2 regions of the Streptomyces spongiicola genome follow, and region 2 is predicted to be linked to the other one. Evidence: riboswitches for the same ligand, from Rfam matches in the RefSeq annotation. Region 2 holds a riboswitch; the other holds the start of a gene.

Region 1 (4,291 bases), 1.2 Mb from region 2:
ACGCGACTTCTGGCGCAGCGGGCCCGTCCGCGCGTGGGCGCTGATCACTCTGCTGGCCCTCTCGGGACTGATGATCCTCGCGCTGGTGCGCGAACAGACCGGGACAGAGGGCTTCCTGGTCGGACTCGGTCTCGCCGTGCTTCCCGTGCCGCTCCTGGCCGCGGCGTTCCGCTGGCTGGACCGGGTCGAACCGGGTCCCTGGCGCAACCTCGTCTTCGCCTTCGCCTGGGGTGCCTGTGCGGCCGCCCTCGTCGCCATCATCGCCAACACGTTCGCGACCCGGTGGATAGCCACCGCCACGGCCGACCCGACGCACGCCGACGCGATCGGCGCGACCGTCGTCGCGCCCGTGGTCGAGGAGACCGCCAAGGCGGCCGCCGTGCTGCTGCTCTTCCTCTTCCGGAGGCAGGACTTCACGGGCCTGGTCGACGGTGTCGTGATCGCCGGTTTCACCGCCACCGGTTTCGCCTTCACGGAGAACATCCTCTACCTCGGCAACGCCTTCGGCGAGGACCAGCAGTTCGGCACCTCGGGCTTCGCCTCCGTCACGGCGGCGACGTTCTTCGTCAGAATCGTGATGTCGCCGTTCGCCCATCCGCTGTTCACGGTGCTCACGGGCATCGGCTTCGGCCTGGCGGCGGCCTCGGCGCGGCACCGGAGGGTCCGCAGGGTCGCACTGCCGCTGCTCGGCCTGCTCCTCGCCATGGGCATGCACGCGCTGTGGAACGGCTCGGCGGTCTTCGGCCCGCTGGGCTTCTACGCGGTGTACGCGGCCTTCATGGTGCCCGCCTTCGGTCTGCTGACCTGGCTGGCGGTGTGGACCCGGCAGCGCGAGCTGCGCACCGTCGCCGCGGAACTGCCCGCGTACGCCGCGGCGGGCTGGCTGGCCCCGGCCGAACCGCTCGCGCTGTCCTCCATGAAGGCCCGCACGATGGCCCGGGACGTGGCGGGCCGCACCCACGGCCCGGCCGCCGCACGCGCGGTCTCCGAGTACGAGATCTTCGCCACCTCCCTGGCCTTCCTCCGGCACCGGGCCGGGCGGGGCGCGGCCGAGCCGGACTTCACCGCCCGGGAGCAGGAGCTGCTGCACCACCTCTGGCAGCGCAGGGGCGTCGCGGGCCCGGCCCTGACGTACGCCGCCCGTGCGACGGGCCGGGCCTGGCAGCCCCCGCCGCATCTGGACTACAGCGGCTTCAACCCGTACCGCGGCTGACCGCTGCTGATCGGTGGACGGGTCGAGACCGTGGACGCGGGGAGACGAGGGATGCGGGGAGACGGGGGACGCGGAGAGACAGGGGCACACCGGACGCGTGCCCTCCGGGCGGCCCGTCCCCGGGGCATGGCACGACCCCAGGTGGCCCGGGCGCCGGTGGGGCGCGTAGCCGGGCCGCCAGCGGCCCGGGCCGCCGGCGCCCGGACAGCAACGGCTCCCTGTCAGACCGGACGGGCCGACCGAGGGGCGGGCCGGGAGTTGCCGACGGGCCGAGGGGGATCAGATGGGCCGTGTGGCCGAAGGGCCGGGGGCCGGGGGGATTCACCGGGCCGAGGGACCCCACGGGCCCCACGGACCAGACGGTCAGACGGAGAGGCCCTTGCCTCGCAGCCAGGCGGCGGGGTCGATACCGTCACCACCCGGTGTGTGCACCTCGAGGTGCAGATGCGGGCCGGTGACATTGCCGGTGGCGCCGACCCGCCCGATGGTCTCGGAGGTGGAGACCTTCTGCCCCGCGCTCACGGTCATCGACGACAGATGGCTGTACCAGACCTCGGTACCGTCCTCGAGTTCCAGAACGATGTGGTAGCCGTACGACCCGGACCAGCCGGCCGACTTGATCGTGCCGCCGTGCACGGCCTTGACCGGGGTACCCGTCGGAGCGGCGAAGTCGAGACCCGTGTGGTAGCCGGAGGACCACAGTGATCCGGCCTGCCCGAAGGTGGAGGTGAGGGTGTACGACGAGGTCGGCAGGGAGTAGCTCGCCGCGAGCTTGGCGAGTCGCTCGGCCTCCGCCTTGCGCGCGGCCTCCTCCGCGGCCTTGCGCTCAGCCTCGGCGGCCGCTTCGGCAGCCTTCGCCGCCTCGGTCTTCTGCTGCTTCGCCTCGGCGGCGGCCTGCTCCGCGGCGGCCTGTTCGGCGGCCGCCCGCGCCTCGGCCTCTGCGTTGGCCTGCTGCTGCTCGGCCTGCTGGAGGATCCGGGCGCGCAGGGCCTCGCCCGCGTCGCCCCCCTCACCCGTGGTGTCGGCCGAGGTGAGCGGGCCGTCTGCGACGACCTCGTCAGCCGGCTCGTCCTGTATCAAGGAGCCCACGCCGGGCAGCGACTCGGGGTCCGGGAGTTTGTCCGCGATGACATCGGGCAGGGAGATGGAGACCGCGGGCTTGTCCTGGGCGGTGGCCATGCCGCCCGCGCCGACGGCGGCGATGACGCCGACACCGAGGACGGTGGAACTCCGCGCGAGCGCGTTGCGCTGCTTGACCACGCGGTGCCTGCCGCGGACGGGACGGACCGACTCCTCGGTCGGGTTCCACTCCTCCGCCGCGGGGGCGGAAGCCCACCGGTCGCCGGGTACCCACTGCGTAGTGGGGGGCTCCTGGAGGGCAGGCTCGTTGGACGCCACGGAGGCGTTCTCCTTTCCTTCCTTCTCACCTACCGGGTTAGCTGACGGGTTCGGAGCAGGAAGGTCTCCTTCGGGCACCGCGAAGTGCCCGATTCACCCCAAATAGATGGTTCCCCGGTTCCCTTGCGGGATTCGGCGCATGCGCACGGTGCCGCCTCTTGCGACGGCTGGGACGACCGCGCTGCGTTATCGAACGTTAATAGAGATCGAGGCCCGATTCCAAGCTGTTCCCGCTGATCGTTAGGAACGTTGGCCAGAGCTTAAGCACAACAACCGGTGCAAAATCGGCAAGTTGCCGCCCGTAATCGAGGCCAGCATTTCTGACAGTTCGTCAAATGTTATGCGGAGGGCTCCGCTTCGATCACGCTCCGTAGCGTCAGCCCATCGGCCCACCCCGGCCAACCCACCCGCCGTCCTACGCCACACAAGCACCACAAGCACCACAAGCACCACAAGCACCAACGGGACCTGCCACGGGAGGCCGGCGTCGTCCGGCGCCCCGCTGACTACCGCTCCCCGCGCCGGGTGACCGCGAGCAGCGCCATGTCGTCCGTCGCCGCACCGCCCGTGTGCCGGCGCACATCGGCGACGACCACGTCCAGCAGTTCCTCCGGGCCGGAGAAGGCACGGCCGCCCAGCCGGCTGCGCGGGTCGTACATCACACCGTGCGCGTCCCGTGCCTCGGACAGGCCGTCGGTGTAGAGCAGGAGCGTGCCACCGGGCGGATAGGAGGTCTCGGACACCAGATCGGGCCAGGTCCCCAGGTCCATACCCAGGGGCAGCGCCCGCTCGGGCGGATTCAGCACGAGCAGCGCGCCGTCCGCCGCGATCAGCAGCGGCGACGGATGCCCCCGGTTGACGATCCTGATCCGTTCTCCGTCGCCCGGGACCTCGGCGAGCACGGCGGTGGTGAAGCCCTCGGAACTCTCGGAGTTCTCGGAGTTCTCGGACCCGGCCTCCCACGCGCCCTCGCGCGCCAGCGCCCGCTCAAGCCGCTGCGCGACCCCCGCCAGCGAGGGCTCCTGCTCGGCTGCCTCGCGGAAGGCACCCAGGACCAGGGCCACCGTCCCGACCGCGCCCAGACCCTTCCCCCGCACGTCCCCCACGATCAGCCGCACCCCGTACGGGGTCTCCTGCACGGCGTACAGGTCCCCGCCGATGAACGCGTCCCGCTCGGCCGCCTCGTACCGGGCGGCGACCTGCAAGCCGTCGATCCGCTCGTCCGGAGTCGGCAGCACGGCCCGCTGCGCCGCCTCCGCGACGAACCGGGCCGACGCCAGGCGCTCCCCGCTCAGGCGCACGATCCGATTGAGGACGAGGGCCAGCACGGAGACCGTGAACACGGTCAGTATCTCCGTGATGGCCGGGATCCCCGTGAGTCGGTCGCTGTAGATGTGCATCCCGGTGACCGCCACGCAGGCGGCGACGCCGGTGGCCGCCGTCCAGCGCAACGAGCAGAAGGGGGCGGCGATCAGCGGTGCCGCCGTGAAGAGGGGTACGGCCGTGAAGGTGTCGGGTGTTCCCAGGTCGTAGAAGACCCCGCCCACGATCAGCAGCCACGGGAGCAGGGTGACGAGGCGGCGGCCACCGTTCTGCCACCCTTCCCCGCCGCGTTCTCGATGCCGCAACACTGTCTCCTGCCGGGTCCGTCCAGGCCGCGGACGGTACCGCGCCCCATTC
Region 2 (4,291 bases):
GGGAGTTCGCCACCGACCCGTACCCCGCCTACGCCTGGCTCAGGGAGCACGCGCCGGTGCATCGGACCCGGCTGCCCAGCGGGGTCGAGGCGTGGCTGGTGACCCGGTACGCGGACGCCCGGCAGGCGCTCGCGGACCAGCGGCTCAGCAAGAACCCGGCGCACCACGACGAGCCCGCGCACGCGAAGGGGAAGACGGGGATCCCGGGGGAGCGCAAGGCGGAGCTGATGACGCATCTGCTGAACATCGACCCGCCGGACCACACCCGGCTGCGGCGGCTGGTGTCCAAGGCGTTCACCCCGCGCCGGGTGGCCGGGTTCGCCCCGCGGGTGCAGGAGCTGACGGACGGGCTGATCGACGGTTTCGCCCGGCGGGGCCACGCGGACCTCATCCACGAGTTCGCCTTTCCGCTCCCCATCTACGCCATCTGCGACATGCTCGGGGTCCCCCGTGAGGACCAGGACGACTTCCGGGACTGGGCCGGGATGATGATCCGTCACGGCGGCGGTCCGCGGGGCGGTGTCGCCCGGTCGGTGAAGAGGATGCGCGGCTATCTGGCCGAGCTGATCCACCGCAAGCGGGAGGCGCCCGGTGACGATCTGATCTCGGGTCTCATCAGGGCCTCCGACCACGGGGAGCACCTGACCGGGAACGAGGCCGCGGCCATGGCCTTCATCCTCCTCTTCGCCGGGTTCGAGACCACGGTGAACCTGATCGGGAACGGTACGTACGCGCTGCTGCGCGATCCGGGGCAGCGGCGGCGGCTCCAGGACTCGCTGGCCGCGGGCGAGACCGGCCTGCTGGCCACCGGGGTCGAGGAGCTGCTGCGCTACGACGGGCCGGTGGAGCTGGCCACCTGGCGCTTCGCGACCGAGCCGCTCACCCTCGGCGGGCGGGACATCTCCACCGGCGACCCCGTCCTCGTCGTGCTCGCCGCCGCGGACCGGGACCCGGAGCGGTTCGCGGAGCCCGACACCCTCGATCTCGCCCGCCGGGACAACCCGCACCTCGGGTACGGGCACGGCATCCACTACTGCCTTGGCGCGCCGCTCGCACGGCTGGAGGGGCAGACCGCGCTGGCGGCGCTCCTCGGCCGTTTGCCGGACTTGCGGCTTGCGGTCGATCCATCCGAATTGCGGTGGCGTGGGGGGCTCATCATGCGCGGATTGCGCACTCTGCCCGTTGAATTCACCCCCCGCTGAATCTGACGCTACGTCAATTTTGTGACTTTCACGTGATCTCCGCTGCATCGGCTTGTGACAGAGGCGGGACTGCGGCTACGTTCACCCCGACTCCGGGCCGTCGAGGTTTCAACCGCCGCGATCGTCCCGGACGTTCTCTGTAGTCACACGGAAGGCACACCGCATGCTGTCCGGGAACGGCCGCCACCGCCGACCTCGTCAGGCCCCCGCCCTCATCGTCGCGGCAGGGGTGACCGGATCGGCCATCGCCATCCCGCTGCTCGGTGCGGGCACCGCGTCAGCGGCCGACACCGCCACCTGGAACCGGGTCGCCGACTGCGAGAGCGGCGGCGACTGGGGCGCCAACCTGGGCAACGGCTACTACGGCGGGCTCCAGATGTCCCAGGAGACCTGGGAGGCTTACGGCGGCACCGCCTACGCGCCGCGCGCCGACCTCGCCAGCCCCTCGGAGCAGATCTCCGTCGCCGAGATGGTGCTCGCCGCCCAGGGCGCCTCCGCCTGGCAGAGCTGCGGCGTGATCACGGGGCTGACCACGGGCGGCTCCCAGCCGGCCGGCACCCCGTCCACCGACCCGCTGGGCGGCCTGGTGAAGGCCCCCTCGTTCGGTGACGGGGCGGCCGCCGTGTCCGAGCCGGACGCCGGGTCTCCGTCGGCCGCCGGTTCCGCGCCGTCCGCCGAGCCGTCCGGGCCTTCGGAGCCCGCGCCGTCCGCCGAGCCCTCGGCGGGGTCCTCGGAGCCCGCCGGCCAGGGCGAGGGTCCGCAGGCGTCCGGTGGCGCCGCCGACGGGGGCACGGGCAAGCACCGGGGCGTCCCCGCCGCGGAGGGGGCCGCCGAGGGGGCCGCCGAAGGGGCCGCAGAAGGGGCACAGGCGGGCGATTCCGGCGACGAGCGCGATTCCGGACGCCACGCTTCCAGGGGGGACGAGTCCGCGCGGGACGGCGCTGTCGCCGGAGACGGTTATGTCGTCCGCACCGGCGACAGCCTCTCGTCGATCGCCGACGCCAACAAGGTGCCCGGCGGCTGGCCCGCCCTCTATGAGGTGAACCGGGATGTCGTCGGCGCCGACGCGAACCTCATCCTGCCTGGCCAGAGCCTCGATCTCGGCCCGGAGGAGAGCGAGTTGACGCAGTAGTTCGGGCGCTTATGTCCGGGTCTGTGCGAGTGAGATATGAGTCTCTTCCGGTCAACTGGTGCCGCGAAGCGGTCAACTTCGATCGCCAGGGTTCTCACCTGCGAAAACGGACATGTTGTCGCATCAGATATGGGCGATTCCTCCCCGATGTGCGTCTTTGAACATCGGGGAGGCGTGTGCCTACCGTCTGAACCGCTCGCAACGCGGGCCCCGTCGACCGCACGCCGAATCCTGCCGGCGGCCGCCGGGAACAGTCGTCGCGCCAGCGCCGAAGGCAGGAGCGGGGGACCCAAGGTAAGTGCCGGACCGGCCCGAGGAGGGCTGCCCGGCTAGGGGTGGAGCCGTGCGCTCGTCGCACGGCCGGGCACCACATCGGCCCGAACCCGACAGCTCACCTCGCAGGCGTCGGTGAGGAGAACTCCGATGCTGCTTTCCGGCAAGGGCAAGCGCCGTCGCCCGACGGTCTTCCAGCGGTCCACCCGTGTCGTCACGCTCGCCGGTGTCGCCGGCGCCGCCATCGCCGCACCGCTGATGGCCTCGGGCACGGCGTCCGCCGCAACCGCCTCCGAGTGGGACGCCGTCGCCCGGTGCGAGTCCGGCGGCAACTGGTCGATCAACACTGGCAACGGCTACTACGGCGGGCTGCAGTTCTCGGCCTCGACCTGGGCCGCCTACGGGGGGACCGCGTTCGCCTCCACCGCCGACAAGGCGACCAAGGCGCAGCAGATCCAGATCGCCGAGAAGGTCCTGGCCGGCCAGGGCAAGGGTGCCTGGCCGCACTGCGGCACCGGCCTGTCGAACGCCGCGTACGACGGCGCCGCCGCGGCCGCCCCGGCCGCCCCCAAGGCCGCCCAGCCGAAGGCCGAACCCGCCCCCAGGCGGGCCGAGGCCCCGACCACGCGCTCCGAGCGTCCGGCCGCCCCGGTGCAGAAGGGCGACGGCGAGTACACGGTGAAGGCCGGCGACACCCTCAGCAGGATCGCCGAGGACCGCGGGGTCAAGGGCGGCTGGCAGAAGCTGTTCGAGCTGAACAAGGACATCCTGGACGACGCGAACGTCATCTACCCCGGCCAGAAGCTCCACCTGAGCTGACGCCCGGCCCCGGGCACCGGTCCCGCGCCGTCCGGCCGGTGCCCGGCGGCGCGCGAGACCGGGCGGCTCCCTCCGGCGGCGCCTCCGGGGCCGACCGCGCTCCGGTGGTCCCGCCGGGCCACCGGACCGCGCGCGGCCCTGGCCCGGTCTCGGTCCTCGTCCCCGTGCCTGGCCCCGCCCCCGGCCCGGCGCGGCCTCCCCGTCCGTGCCCCGCGCTCGCGCCGGCCGCCGGGAAGGCCGCAAGCCGGGGCCTTTGTCGGTTCGGTCCGCTTTTTCGTCCCACGGGGCGGGCATCTGCCGACCGATGCCCGCCAGGCGGTTAGGCTCTTGCCGCAAGGCCAAAGGGACCCTGCACCGACACGGCTCCGCCTGTGTCACCTCACGCGTCACATCCCAGAAGGAGATGCTCGTGCCGTCCATCGACGTCGTCGTAGCCCGGGAAATCCTGGACTCCCGAGGCAACCCCACGGTCGAGGTCGAGGTCGGCCTCGACGACGGCAGCACCGGCCGTGCTGCCGTTCCGTCCGGCGCGTCCACCGGCGCCTTCGAGGCCCTCGAGCTCCGCGACGGCGACCCGAACCGCTACCTGGGCAAGGGCGTCGAGAAGGCCGTCCTGGCCGTCATCGAGCAGATCGGCCCCGAACTGGTCGGGTACGACGCCACCGAGCAGCGCCTGATCGACCAGGCGATGTTCGACCTCGACGCCACGCCGGACAAGTCCTCCCTCGGCGCCAACGCGATCCTCGGGGTCTCCCTCGCCGTCGCGCACGCCGCCTCCGAGGCGTCCGACCTGCCGCTGTTCCGCTACCTCGGCGGCCCGAACGCGCACCTGCTGCCCGTTCCGATGATGAACATCCTCAACGGC

What was found. Region 2 has a riboswitch for cyclic di-AMP ahead of DDQ41_RS09125 (transglycosylase family protein). Riboswitches for the same ligand answer to the same signal wherever they lie in the genome.
Region 1: it holds a riboswitch for cyclic di-AMP, as region 2 does, so the genes downstream of both, DDQ41_RS14550 (M23 family metallopeptidase) here and DDQ41_RS09125 (transglycosylase family protein) in region 2, are expected to answer to the same signal.

What each region holds. Positions count from the first base shown of each region.
Region 1 is NZ_CP029254.1:3,321,931-3,326,221, forward strand. It holds gene DDQ41_RS14545 (PrsW family intramembrane metalloprotease) at 1-1,213, shown strand, start outside; gene DDQ41_RS14550 (M23 family metallopeptidase) at 1,577-2,611, opposite strand; cyclic di-AMP (ydaO/yuaA leader) riboswitch at 2,623-2,759, opposite strand; gene DDQ41_RS14555 (PP2C family protein-serine/threonine phosphatase) at 3,118-4,239, opposite strand.
Region 2 is NZ_CP029254.1:2,114,045-2,118,335, reverse strand. It holds gene DDQ41_RS09135 (cytochrome P450 family protein) at 1-1,202, shown strand, start outside; gene DDQ41_RS09130 (transglycosylase family protein) at 1,366-2,334, shown strand; cyclic di-AMP (ydaO/yuaA leader) riboswitch at 2,585-2,754, shown strand; gene DDQ41_RS09125 (transglycosylase family protein) at 2,758-3,426, shown strand; gene eno (phosphopyruvate hydratase) at 3,836-4,291, shown strand, end outside.